3 regions of the Streptomyces caeni genome follow, and region 3 is predicted to be linked to each of the others. Evidence: riboswitches for the same ligand, from Rfam matches in the RefSeq annotation. Region 3 holds a riboswitch; each other region holds the start of a gene.
What was found. Region 3 has a riboswitch for cobalamin ahead of ACFSL4_RS06550 (ribonucleoside-diphosphate reductase subunit alpha). Riboswitches for the same ligand answer to the same signal wherever they lie in the genome.
Positions count from the first base shown of each region.

Region 1: another riboswitch for cobalamin. It lies ahead of ACFSL4_RS16525 (cobalamin biosynthesis protein); the one in region 3 lies ahead of ACFSL4_RS06550 (ribonucleoside-diphosphate reductase subunit alpha).
Region 2: another riboswitch for cobalamin. It lies ahead of nicT (Nickel transporter NicT); the one in region 3 lies ahead of ACFSL4_RS06550 (ribonucleoside-diphosphate reductase subunit alpha).

Region 1 covers NZ_JBHUDX010000046.1:70,811-75,342, reverse strand. The annotation lists gene cobN (cobaltochelatase subunit CobN) at 1-455, opposite strand, end outside; gene ACFSL4_RS16530 (cobyric acid synthase) at 452-1,960, opposite strand; gene ACFSL4_RS16525 (cobalamin biosynthesis protein) at 1,957-2,913, opposite strand; cobalamin riboswitch at 3,015-3,153, opposite strand; gene ACFSL4_RS16520 (DUF397 domain-containing protein) at 3,457-3,678, shown strand; gene ACFSL4_RS16515 (hypothetical protein) at 3,949-4,401, opposite strand; gene ACFSL4_RS16510 (helix-turn-helix domain-containing protein) at 4,443-4,532, opposite strand, start outside.
Region 2 covers NZ_JBHUDX010000026.1:144,979-149,510, reverse strand. The annotation lists gene ACFSL4_RS10990 (cell division protein SepF) at 1-299, opposite strand, end outside; gene ACFSL4_RS10985 (hypothetical protein) at 624-2,285, shown strand; gene ACFSL4_RS10980 (ArsR/SmtB family transcription factor) at 2,342-2,689, opposite strand; cobalamin riboswitch at 2,782-2,987, shown strand; gene nicT (Nickel transporter NicT) at 3,016-4,104, shown strand; gene ACFSL4_RS10970 (GNAT family N-acetyltransferase) at 4,214-4,532, opposite strand, start outside.
Region 3 covers NZ_JBHUDX010000016.1:62,058-66,589, reverse strand. The annotation lists gene ACFSL4_RS06550 (ribonucleoside-diphosphate reductase subunit alpha) at 1-2,092, opposite strand, end outside; cobalamin riboswitch at 2,212-2,348, opposite strand; gene ACFSL4_RS06545 (GNAT family N-acetyltransferase) at 2,411-2,935, opposite strand; gene mctP (monocarboxylate uptake permease MctP) at 3,008-4,532, opposite strand, start outside.

The DNA.
Region 1 (4,532 bases), on a different contig from region 3:
GGCCGCCCCTCGACGTGCCCCCGCTCCCCATGGACCCCGTACTCGGGCATCGTGCGCGGCTCGACGAACCCCTCGCCGGTCAGCAGCACGGTGTCGGACAGGAACCGGGCCATTTCCGCGAGGTTGGCGGGGCCGCCCTCCACGAGGTAGCGCAGCGCCTCGGACACGACCCCCGCGGGCGCGGACGACTCGGCCATCAGCTCGGCGTCGGGCACGGACTCTCCGCCCAGCAGCACGGTCGGGACACCGGAGGCCCTCAGCCGGGCGAGCCCGTGATCCCAGGCTCGCTTGCCGCCCAGCAGACGTACGACGGCGATGTCCGCGCCCTCCAGGAGGGCGGGCAGCTCGGTGTCGACGTCCACCCGGACCGGGTTGCCGATCCGGTAGGGCGCGCCGGAGGCACGGGCCGCCAGCAGATCCGTGTCGGCGGTCGACAACAACAACACTGTGCTCATGCGGGCGCTCCCGGGGGAATGAAGGGCAGTCCTGGCGGCGCGCCCGACTCGATGAGCCGCCACAGCGCGTCCGTGTCCGCGTGCTGTTCGATCAGGTCGCCGAGCCGGTCGAGCTGCTCCTCGCGCAGCGCGGCGAACGACGTGTCGGGCGCGGGCACGAAGCGGCGGCCCGCGGCGGCCGCCACCTCGCGCAGGAACGCCCGCCGGAAACCGTCCGCCTCCAGGGAGCCGTGCCAGTGGGTGCCCCAGGTCTGACCGGCCCGGCAGCCGTCGAGGAAGGGATCGCCACCGGTGACCTCGGCGACCCCGTGGTGGATCTCGTACCCCTCGACGCGCTCGCCGAGGGCCTCGCCGGAGGGCCGGGTCAGGGTCTTCTCCCGCGCGAACCGGACCCGCACCGGCAGCACCCCCAGCCCGTCGACGTGTCCCCTGCGGCTCTCCACCTCGTCCTCGATGTGCTCGCCGAGGATCTGGAAGCCACCGCAGATGCCGAGGACCGGGCGTCCTTCCGCGGCCCTGCGCACCAGGGCGTCCGCCAGGCCGCGCTCGCGCAGCCACTCCAGGGCCCTGACGGTGCCGCGGGTGCCGGGGACGACGACGAGGTCGGCGTCGGCCAGCTCCTCGGGCCTGTCCACGAACCGGACCACCACGCCCGGCTCGGCGGCCAGCGCGTCCACGTCGGTGAAGTTGGACATGAGGGGGACGGCGCACACGGCGACCCGCAGCACGTCCTCGCCGACCGGCGCGGCGATCCGCGACTCGCGCACGGCACCCCGGAGGGACACCTGCAGCCCGTCCTCCTCGTCGATCCCGAGGCCGTGCCGGAACGGCAGCACGCCGTACGTCCGCCGTCCGGTGAGCCCGTGCAGCATGTCGAGCCCCGGCTCCAGCAGTGAGACGTCGCCGCGGAACTTGTTGACGAGGAATCCGGCGACGAGCTCCTGGTCCTCGCGCGAGAGCAGCGCGACCGTGCCGAAGAAGGAGGCGAAGACGCCACCGCGGTCGATGTCGCCGACGACGAGGACGGGGAGCCGGGCGTTGCGGGCGATCCCCATGTTCACGATGTCGGTGCGCCGCAGATTGATCTCGGCAGGACTGCCGGCCCCCTCGCAGATCACCGCGTCATAGGTGCCCCGCAACTCGGCGAGGCAGTCCAGGACGGTGCCGAGAAGCTGCCGTTGCCGCCCCCCGTGGTACCCGCGCGCGCTCAGCTCGCCGACCGGCCTGCCGAGCAGCACGACCTGGCTGCTTCGCTCGCCGCCCGGCTTGAGCAGTACGGGGTTCATCAGCGCGGTCGGCTCGATGCGGCACGCCTGGGCCTGCATGGCCTGCGCCCGCCCGATCTCGGCACCCTCGCGGGTGACGAAGGAGTTGAGGGACATGTTCTGCGCCTTGAAGGGCGCGACCTTCACTCCCTGCCGTACCAGCCAGCGGCAGATCCCGGCGGTGACGACGCTCTTGCCGGCGTCGGAGGTGGTGCCGGCGACGAGGAGTCCGCCGCTCATGACGTCCGTCCCTTCGAGAGAAGCCGTCGGGCCATGAGGCGCCCGGCGAGGGTGACGCCGAGCGCGAGCCCGCTCACCCGGCGGGAGAGCCGTACCGCCCGTTCGATGTCGTCCGTGCGCACCGCGCTCCCCGCCACGTTGAGGACGGGCCGGTGCTCGACACGGCCCCCGTACGACAGCGTTCCGCCCAGCCGTACGCCCAGGGCGCCCGCGAACGCGGCCTCCACCGGGCCCGCGTTGGGGCTCGGATGCCGCGCGGCGTCGGCACGCCAGGCGCGCACGGCGCCGCGCGGGTCGGGGCCGGAGGCCGCGGTGAGGAGGGCGGTCAGCCGCGCCCCCGGCCATCCGGCGAGGTCGTCGAGCCGGGCGGAGGACCACCCGAACCGCCGGTACCGGGGCGAGGTGTGACCCACCATGGCGTCGAGGGTGTTGACGGCACGGAAGCCGACGAGCCCGGGCACACCGGCGACGGCTCCCCACACCAGCGCGCCCACCACGGCGTCGGAGGTGTTCTCGGCGACGGACTCCACGACCGCCCGCGCGATCCCGTCGGCGTCGAGTGCCTGGGGGTCCCGTCCGCACAGATGGGGCAGCCGCGCACGGGCGGCCTCGATGTCCCCTGCCTCCAGGGAGTGCCCGACGGCCCGCGCCTCCCGCGCCAGGGACGTCCCCCCGACAACAGCCCAGGTGGCGGCGGCGGTCAGGGCCAGGGACGCGGCGCGCGAGGGGCGCGCGGCGGACGCGGCCAGCGCCGCGGTCGCCACGGCGCCCCCGGCGCACACGGCGGTGTGCAGCGCGCCCCACCCGCGGTGGTCCCGCCACAACACCCGCTCCACGACGCCCGCGGCCCGCCCGAACGCGGCGACCGGATGCCCTCGGCGCGGATCGCCGAGCAGGAGGTCACCGAGGAGGCCGGCGGCGGCGCCGTACGCGAAGACGCGATCGGCACCCATCGGTTCAGCCGACCGTGGGGTCGGGCAGGGGGCGGGTACGGAACCTCGATCGGCAGCCGCGCATGGCGATATGTCCTCACTCAGGGTGTCCACGCCCTGGTTCGATGAGACCGGCGGTGAGAGTTCCTGGCTCCCGGGACGTTCCTTCCCGGTGACAGTGGCGGGACCGCGCCGGACTTGCACCGGCTTCCTCTCCTGCCGCCGTGGTGGCCCCGGCAGTCCACCACGCCTCCGGAACACCCGTCAACTGGGTCTTGACCTGCGACGCTGCGGTGTGCTGAGCCCCACACCGCTGAAATATCGTCAGCCACCCGAATCGGCGCTTTCTGCGCTCTTTCCGCGCGGAGAAGCTGGGAAGACTAGGGACGGCACTACGAACGAATCGGTATGACCAACGCGGAGAGCGCCGACGAGCGGCATTGGGTGATTCGTTGCGGGGAGACGAACCTGGTGTGGCCGGGCCTCTGTTGCCTGTGGCAGCGGTGGGACACGGCGCTCGGGAGCGTCACGGTGAGGACGCTGTGTCGGTGCGCTGACTGGTGAGTGGAGGTCGGTGTGATCGGCAGGGACCCGACGGGGCGGGTGTGGCGCAAGAGCAGTCACTCGGGAGGGGACAACAACGACTGTGTCGAAGTGACCGTGGAGACAGCGCACGTGCTCGTGCGTGACTCGAAACGGCGGGCCGGGCCGGTGCTCGTCTTTCGCCGTTCCGCGTGGTGTGGTTTGCTGGCTGGACTTGAGAACCCGGCGGCCGACGGTTTCTGAAGGGGCCGTCCAGAGGGCGGGAGGGGACCCGTATGGCAGACAGGGCCAGGGATGTCTCGGCACGCGCGGGCGGTCCCCGCACTCCGCGCCCGTCCTTGTCGGCGGCGGCCCCGCTGGCACTCTTCTCCCTGACCACGGGGGTGTTCGCGGTGGGCGTCGGAGCGCTCGCCGCGCTGCTCGTACCGGGATCCACGGCGCGGGCCCTGGTCTGGCTCGTGGTGACGATCGTCGCGGCCGCCAGCGCCGGCCTGTGGTGGGGCCTCACCCCCGTCACGGAGCGTCTCCGCGTTCTCGACCGGGCTGTGGCGACGGTTCGTCCGCGGGGCTCGGGGACCCGCTGAGCCCGGGGGCGCGCGGCGCCGACGAGCGGCCGCGCAGCGACCGGCCGACGCAGGCCGCGAGCGCGGTGACGGCGGCCGCGCCGAGCACCCCCACCACCGTCGTGGTCAGGGGGGTCAGAGCGTCCAGCGCGAGGCTGGGCGCCACCCGGGCGGACACGGCGATGCCGAACAGCAGGACGCTGCCGCACGCCGTGCCCAGCAGCAGACGGCCGCCCGGGAGCCGTGTGCCGTCCTCGCCGCCCGTGTGCTCCGCCTCATGGAGCGCGGGGGCGCCCTCGTGCGGCCCGGCGGGCCGCGGCGGGACGCCCGGCGGCCTGCCCGTCGCGACGAAGCGGAGCGTGCGCAGCCGCCTGTACCAGTCAGCGATCCCCAAGGCCGCCATGGCCCCTCCCCGTTGTCCGCCCGGGCCGTTCTTCCCGGGCTTCAGCTGTTGTCGAGACTCTCCTTGACCGCGTCGATCAGCTCGATCATCCGGTCACCGTCGTACGCCTTGTTGCTGATGTCCTCGAAGCA
Region 2 (4,532 bases), on a different contig from region 3:
ATCCCGCTGGAGAGTCCGAAGACGACGCCGGTGCTGAAGTCCAGCACCCGCTTGGCGACCTCGGTCTCCGCGCCCGTGAGGTCGAGCAGCACGGGCACCCCCGCCATCAGCGTCTCGGCGACCTCGCGGGCGTCCGCGAACACATTGACCCGCAGCACCACGAAGCGGCGTCGCGCCTCGGTCTCGGCCTCGGGTACGGACCGGTGGCCGACCGCCGACGGCCAGGCGTCCCGTCCGCGCAACGGAACGACCTGGGCGAGCCCTTCCCACTGTTCGTCGGTGACATCGCGACTGTTCACCGGCCCTCCCCGGGGTGGCTCGCACTCATCGTCTGCACCGGTCAATTCTTACGCATGGTCACCCGTTCGGCCCAACAGCGACACGGACCGCTACAGTCCCGGCCGTCACTTCGGCCGGAAGGCGCCCCTCGCATGCCGCCCTCGTGTGCCAACCCTCGCACCCGTCCCGCACCGGACGCGCACCAAGGACAGATGCTTCTTACTGCCCTCATACCGGACTCTTCACCTTCATCGGCTTGATGTTCATCATGTCCGCTTACGTTCCCTGTCGTGCACTTGGCAGAAGTAAGGCCGCCGGCAAAGGACCGGTGGACGCGCCCGCTCATGACCGCGCCGGAGGAGACTCCCGCACAGTGGCATCGCGTCCTGACGCTGCTCGCGGACATCAGCCTGTTCATCGGCACCCGAGCGGTGTGGTCCTCCGCCGCCAGTCACCACCTGGCGGTCGCCGCGGTCATCTCGATGTGCTACGCGTCGATCCTGGCCACCGGTGTGCTGACGCTGGTCGTGCGGAGCGCCCGTGCACTGGCTCGCCTCGACCTGACGGTCCTGGTCACAGCGGTCACGCTCGCCTACTGCGCGCTCTCCGTGAAGCACGGGTTCAGCGACGAGTCCATCCTCACCACACAGGCCGCCCGCGAACTGCTCCACGGCCGGCCGGTGTACGGGCAGCCGTGGCCCTGGCTGTTCGGTCACGGCATCGCGTACACGGCGACGGTGCACGGCGGTTACGACTTCACGTACGGCTACCCGCCACTGACCCTGATGCTGACCGCGCCGCTGCTGTGGGCCGGCCACGGCGCGCTGCCGGAGACGCTGGTCACCACCAGCGCGATCGTGCTGGGCGCGGTCGTCCTGTGGAGGATGCTGCCGACACCGTGGCGTTCGGCGGCCACCATGGTGTGCCTGGGCTTCGGCATGGTCCCGACGTACGCCCGGCTCGGCTACCCGGCGGTCGTTGCGCTGGCCTTCCTCATCCCCGTGGTGGTGCGCTGGACCCGCATGGGCGAGGGCGGTCCGGCCGACTGGGCACGGGCCGCCTGTCTGGGGGCGGCCTGCGCGAGCCAGCAACTGCCATGGTTCCTCGCGCCGTTCCTGCTCGCCGGGGTCTACGCGCTTCGCCGCGGCGAACTGGGCGGGCGCGGGGCCGCCCTCGCCGTGGCGCGGATCGCCGGCACGGCCGCCGGCACCTGGCTGCTGATCAACGCGTACTTCATCGTGACCGAACCGCGCGGCTGGGCCGCGGGCATCGCCCTGCCGATCACCCAGGGCGCGGTGATCCACGGCCAGGGGCTGGTCGACATCTCGCTCTACTTCACCGACGGCAGCGACCGCCTGGTGTGGTACTCGCAGGCCGGGATGCTGCTGGCGGCTGGCCTGCTGGCGGTGTTCGTGCTGTTCGTGCGCCGGCTGGGCCCCGCCGCGACCGTGCTGCCCTGGTGCTCGTTCTTCCTGGCGACCCGTTCACAGGACGGCTACTACCTGCTGATGACGCCGCTGTGGCTCGCGGCCGCCGTCACCGTGCCCCCCACCGTCTTCACCACCGCCTGGCAGCCGCGGCTGCTGCGGGGCCGCCCGGCGGCCCGCACGGCGCTGGCCGCCACCCTGCTGCTGCCGTCCCTGGTGGCCGTCACGGTGGCGGCGACCGGCTCTCCGCCGTTGCGTATGCAGGCGCTCGGCTCGACCCGCACCCCCCTCACCGTGGAGACGCTCACAGTCCGCGTGCGCAACACCGGCGACGCGGCTCTCCAGCCTCACTTCATGGTGACCACCGGGCAGGGCATGAGCCGCTACTGGACGGTGCTGCGCGGTCCGTCGTCCGTGCCCGGACACGCCACGGCCACCTACCGGCTCCGTGCGCCGGGCGGCCGTCTGGTCCTGCCCGCGAAGGGCACCCGCGTCCGGCTGCGTGCCTTCTCCGCGTCGCCGATGACGCTGTCGAGCCAGGACATCCGTCTGGAGCGCGGGACCGCGGACCCGAAGTGACGGCCCTCGGGCCGGGGCCCGCCCGAGCGCGCCCGTGGCCTTGAGGTGATGGCCCGTCACGTCACCTGTTTCAGAAGCTCCAGCATCACCGGGTCGGTCACCCGGTAGCGGACGATCCGCCCCTGCTTCTCCCCCGCGACCACCTCGGCCGTCCGCAGCAGCCGCAACGCCTGCGAGACGGCAGGGTCGTTCATGCCGGTCGCCACGGCGAGATCGGAGACGGCGAGCGGCCCGGCCCGGTGCAGGGCGAGCAGCAGGGCGAGCCGGCCGGGATCGGCGAGCAGGGAGAAGCGGTCGGCCCAGGCACGCACGGCTCCGGGCTCACCGATGGCCTCGATGGCCTGGCAGACCCGGTTGCCGTCGATGATGCGCCGGCCGGCGCGTTCGGCGGGGACGAGATGCATGCGGACCATTGTCCCAGGTGCCCCTGTGTGATCTTCGATACCTCAAGACATCTGCGCAACTGTGCAACCTTGCAGGCGTTGCCGGGTCCGCCCTAAGGTGGGCGGGCCGTGGTGTTCGGGAAGACCGGTGAAAGCCCTCAGGGGCTCAGGCCGGAGCGGCCCTCGCCACTGTGATCGGGGAGTTCCCGTTCCGTGCCGCCCGTTCGCGGGTGGCGCCACTGGCCGTACACGGCCGGGAAGGCTGGGACGGGCGCGGTGATCCGTCAGCCAGGAGACCGGCCACGGCATCTCACGAAGTGATCCACGAGGTGCTGGAGCGTGACCGTATGACCCTGCCCAACCCTGCGTCCTTCCGGTGGCGGCGCGAGGACACCCTGCGAACCGCCGCGCTGCTGGCGCTGATCGCGGCCCTGCACGTGGCCGCCTTCGGAATCCTGTTCCTCCTGGTGGTGCCGGAGCACTACGCGGTCGGCTCCAAAGCGTTCGGCATCGGGCTCGGGGTGACCGCGTACACCCTGGGCATGCGGCACGCCTTCGACGCCGACCACATCGCCGCGATCGACAACACCACCCGCAAACTGATGGCCGAGGGCAAGCGGCCGGTGACCGTCGGATTCTGGTTCGCGCTCGGCCACTCCAGCGTGGTGGTCCTGCTGGCTGTCATGATCGCGGCCGGCACCCAGCTCGCCGACCGGGTCACGAACGAGAACTCCCACACCCACCAGGTCCTCGGCTTCATGGGGACCACGGTCGCCGGCGCGTTCCTCTACCTCATCGCCGCCCTCAACCTGGTCGCCCTCACCGGCATCCTGAAGGTCTTCAGGTCGATGCGCTCGGGAAGGTACGACGAGAAGGAACTCGAACGGCACCTGGACTCAAGGGGGTTCATGAACCGCGTTCTCGGCCGCCTCACCAGGACGATCTCGCGCCCCGGCCAGATGTACCCGCTGGGCTTCCTGTTCGGGCTCGGCTTCGAGACGGCCACCGAGGTCACGCTGATGGTGATGGCGGGCTCGGGTGCGGCGGCCGGACTGCCCTGGTACGCGATCCTGTGCCTGCCGCTGCTGTTCACCGCCGGGATGTGCCTGTTCGACACCCTCGACGGCACGTTCATGAACTTCGCCTACCAGTGGGCCTTTTCCAACCCTGTGCGCAAGGTGTTCTACAACCTCACGATCACCGGACTGTCGATCGCGGTGGCCTTCCTGATCGGCACCATCGAACTGGTCGGCGTCCTGCACGACAAGCTGGACCTGCGGGACGCGGTCACCGGCTGGGTAGCGGGGCTCGACCTCGGCAACGTGGGCTTCGTCATCGTCGGGCTGTTCGTGGTCGTGTGGGCGGCCGCCCTCGCCTACTGGCGGCTGGCGAAGGTCGAGGAACGGTGGGCTCCCCGCCCCGCCGACGGGAGTTGACGCCGGATCCGGCCGGACCGCGGGCGTGGGAGCGTCAGGTGCCGGCCGGGTCGCCGTAATCGTTGGCCGGCCGCGCTCGCGTCGATCGGTCTGCTGCCCGGCGGCCGGCTCACCGTGCCCGCCGGGCGGCGGCCCGGGCCCTGGGGTCCGGCTTCCAGTCCTGGGCGAGGAGCCCGAGCAGCACCATGTCCAGGAACTCGCCCATCACCCAGGCCGAGGAGCGCAGCACGCCCTCGCGGACGAAGCCGTTGCGCTCGGCGGAGCGCAGCATCGCGGCGTTGTCCGACAGCGTCTCGATCTGCAGCCGCTGCAGGCCGCGCACGACGAAACCGTAGTGGCACAGCACCGCGACCGCGTCGGTGCCGTAGCCCTTGCCGCGTGAGGACGGCAGCAGCCCCAGACCGATGTGCGCGGACCGGTTGTGGTTG
Region 3 (4,532 bases):
GCGTCCGCACGTCCTCGGGGATCCAGGCGAAGTCCTGCACCGAGCCGTTCGCCTCGCGCAGCGCCTCCCGGGTGCGGGCGTCCCAGACGCCCAGCTTCTTCAGATCCTCGACCAGGTAGGAGTTGACCTGGAGGAACTCCCCGGACAGCGTCTCGCGCTTGAACAGATTGGACACCTGCGGCTCGATGCACTCGTACACACCCGCGATGGACGCGATGGTGGCGGTCGGCGCGACGGCGAGCAGCAGCGAGTTGCGCATGCCGACGGCCGCGATCCGTTTCCGCAGCGCCGCCAAGCGCTCCGGCCAGGCCGGTTCGACATCGTAGTGGTCGGGGTGCAGCACACCCTGCGCGGTACGGGTCTTCTCCCAGGCCGGCAGCGGGCCGTGGACCTCGGCGAGGTCGGCGGAGGTCTCGTACGCGGCGAGCATGATGCGCTCGGCGATACGGGTGGACAGCGCCTTCGCCTCGGGTGAGCCGAAGGGCAGGCGCAGCTTGAAGAACACGTCCTGCAGACCCATCACTCCCAGGCCCACCGGGCGCCACTCGGAGTTGGAGCGGCTCGCCTGCGCGGTCGGGTAGTAGTTGATGTCGACGACGCGGTCCAGGAAGGTGACGGCGGTACGGACCGTGGCGTCCAGCCGCTCCCAGTCGAGGTCACCGCTCGCCGCGTCGGCGAACGCGCCGAGATTGACCGACCCCAGATTGCAGACCGCCGTCTCCCCGTCGTGCGTGACCTCCAGGATCTCGGTGCAGAGGTTGGAGGAGTGGATGACGTGGCCCGGTCGTGCCGTCTGGTTGCCGGTGCGGTTGGCGGCGTCCTTGAAAGTCATCCAGCCGTTGCCGGTCTGGGCGAGCGTGCGCATCATGCGGCCGTACAGATCGCGGGCCGGGATGGTCCTGCGGGCGAGCCCGGCGGCCTCCGCCGCCCGGTAGGCGGCGTCGAACTCCTCGCCCCACAGGTCGGCCAGCTCCGGCACGTCGGACGGTGAGAACAGCGACCACGGCCGGTCGGCCTCGACCCGGCGCATGAACTCGTCCGGGACCCAGTGCGCGAGGTTGAGGTTGTGGGTGCGGCGGGCGTCCTCACCGGTGTTGTCCCGCAGTTCGAGGAACTCCTCGATGTCGGAGTGCCAGGTCTCCAGGTACACCGCGGCGGCGCCCTTGCGCCGGCCGCCCTGGTTCACCGCGGCGACCGAGGCGTCCAGGGTCTTCAGGAACGGGACGATGCCGCCTGAGTGCCCGTTGGTGCCGCGGATGAGGGATCCGCGGGAGCGGATGCGGGAGAACGACAGCCCGATGCCACCGGCGTGCTTCGAGAGGCGGGCGACCTGGTGGTAGCGCTCGTAGAGGGAGTCCAGCTCGTCCTTCGGGGAGTCGAGGAGGTAGCAGGACGACATCTGGGGGTGCCGCGTGCCGGAGTTGAAGAGCGTGGGGGAGGAGGGGAGGTAGTCGAGGCGGCTCATCAGCCGGTAGAGCGCGGCGACCTCGTCCACGGGCCGGGAGCCCGGCTCCGAGCCGAGCACCGTGTCCTCGGCGAGGCCGCAGGCGACGCGCAGCATGAAGTACTGCGGTGTCTCGACGGTCCTGCGGGTGATCGGGTGCCGCAGGAGGTAGCGGCTGTGCAGGGTGCGCAGCCCGAAGTAGCCGAAGCGGTCGTCGGCAAAGGGGTCCACGAGCGCGTCGAGCCGGTCGGCGTGCAGGCGCACGAACGCGGCGGTGCGGTCGGAGATGAGCCCTTCCCGGTGGCCGGCGGCGATGGACTCGGTGAACGAGGTGACGCCCTGTGAGGCGGCCTCGGCGCGGATCCCGATCGTCAGCAGCCGGGCGGCCAGCCTTGAGTAGGAGGGGTCCTCGGAGATGAGGCCGGCGGCCGCTTCCGTGGCCAGCTCGCGCAGCTCCGACTCGTCCGCATGCGCCGACCGGCCGCGCAGCGCGGCGGCGGTGACCCGGCCCGGGTCGGCGTCCGGAAGGTCGGCGGTCAGCTCGGTCAGGGTCCGCAGCAGCGCGGCACCGGGACCGTCCCTTTCGCCGGTCACCGCCGGTGTCGTGGACGCAGTCGCTGAAACCGGGTCGGCTGGCGCGATGGTCACGTAGGGCTCTCCCTCGCTCGGCACGGGGCCTTGCGGAGGGCGGGGCGGTTCACGAGCGCACGCGGCGTCGCGTCACCGGCCCATTCCACGAGGCCCGGACGTCAGGGCGCCGGGCCGGACGGCCGGGCGCGCTGTCGGCAGGTCCTCGGACTGACGCTCGTGCGCGCACACGGGGGCGAGCATGCACAAGTACACCGTTGCGGGACAGTTCCGGATTCGCACCGGATTCCCCTGCGGCGACAGCGAGCATGAGCATACATCTTGTGTCGGGGTTCGATGCCACCCCCAGATGTTGTGTCTTGTCGGCTTCGGGGTGCGTCAGAGGGGCAACTCATAGGTGAGGAGGGCGATGTCGAGGTGCGGGACGGGGGTCCAGTCGCGCCCGGGGGTGCGGACGAAGCCCAGGCGCTCGTAGATGCGGTGGGCGGTGCGCATCGTGCGCTGGGTCGACAGGACGATCCGGACACAGCCGTCCGTGGCCCGCGCCCGGTCGACGCAGGCGCGTACGAGGGCCTCGCCGATCCCCTGGCCCCGGGCCGCGTGGGAGACGGCGAGCATCCTCATCTCGGCCTCCCCGGGGCGGGCGATGTCGGCCATGGGGCCCCCGTCCGGCACGAAGGTCACCCCGCCGAGCACGCTCCCCCGGGCAGAGGGGACGCTCGTGCGCTCGATCGCCACCAGCACCTCCGCGGCGGCGGCCCGCTTGGCCACGTCCCTCAGCTCACCGAGGTACTCGTCGCTCTCCCCGAAGTCCAGGAGGCCGTCTCGCAGGTACGCCTGTGCGGTGATCTCCCCGAGCGTCTCGTAGTCCCCGGGTTCCGCCTGCCGGATCGCGATGTCCATGAGGGTCAGTGTGCAGGACGGGTACGACAACGGGCCGCCGGATCACTCCGGCGGCCCGTCCTCAGGTCCGGCTCAGTGTGCGGTGCCCGCCGTGGCCGGCGGCAGTTCCACCTGCACCCCGGGGTCGCCCGCGTCCGCCGTGTAGTCGCCCGGCTGGGTCTCGTCGACGCCTTCCGGAGCCTTGACCGCCTTCAGGACGAGGGTCAGCACCACGGTGACCGCGACGTTCAGCACGAACGCCGTCAGGCCGATGTAGCCGATCTCGCCGATGCCGGGGATCTCCTTCGCCGAGCCGCCGAAGTGCTTCTTGGTCGGGGAGGCGACGCCGTACGCGGCGACCGTGCCGTACACCATGCCGACCGCCCAGCCCGCCAGTAGCGCCCAGCGGTGGAACCAGCGGGTGAACAGGCCGCCGACCAGGGCCGGGAAGGTCTGCAGGATCCAGATGCCGCCGAGCAACTGGAAGTTGATGGCCACCGTCTTGTCCATCGTCAGGACGAAGAGCAGGGCGCCCACCTTCACCAGCAGCGACACCGCCTTGGAGACCCTGGTCTCCTGGTGGGGTGTGGCGTCCGGCTTGATGAAGTCCTTGTAGATGTTGCGGGTGAACAGGTTCGCCGCCGCGATCGACATGATCGCCGCGGGGACGAGCGCCCCGATGCCGATCGCCGCGAACGCCACGCCCGCGAACCAGTCCGGGAACATGTCCTCGAACAGCTGCGGGATCGCCAGCTGGCCGTTCTTCACGTTGACACCGGCCGCGATGGCCATGAAGCCGAGCAGCGCGAGCAGACCCAGCATCACCGAGTACAGCGGCAGGATCGTGGTGTTGCGGCGGATCACCTCACGGCTGCGTGAGGACAGCGTCGCGGTGATCGAGTGGGGGTACATGAACAGCGCGAGCGCCGAGCCCAGCGCGAGGGTCACGTATGTCCACTGGCCCGCCTCCGGCGTCACCAGCGCCCCGCGCGGCTTGCCCGTCGCCGGGTTCGTCTGCGAGAACGCCTGGCCGGCCTTGGCGAAGATGTCGTCGAAGCCGCCCAGCTTGATCGGGATGTAGATGATCGCCACCGCGATGACGATGTAGATCAGCGCGTCCTTCACGAACGCGATCAGGGCGGGCGCCCGCAGACCCGAGGAGTACGTGTACGCCGCCAGCACGCCGAAGGCGATCAGCAGCGGCAGGTCCTTCACGAACCAGTGCGTGCTCTCGCCGCCACCCACGCCCATCACGTCCAGCACGGCCTGGATGCCGACCAGCTGGAGCGCGATGTACGGCATCGTCGCCAGGATGCCGGTGACCGCCACCGCCAGCGACAGGCCCTTCGAGCCGAAGCGGCCGCGTACGAAGTCCGACGTCGTCACGTAGCCGTGCCGGTGCGACACCGACCACAGACGGGGCAGGAACATGAAGATCAGCGGGTAGACCAGGATCGTGTACGGCACCGCGAAGAAGCCCATCGCGCCCGCCGCGTAGATCGCCGCCGGCACGGCCACGAAGGTGTACGCCGTGTAGAGGTCGCCGCCGAGCAGGAACCAGGTGATCCAGGTGCCGAACGACCGTCCGCCCAGGCCCCATTCGTCCAGGGTGTGCTCG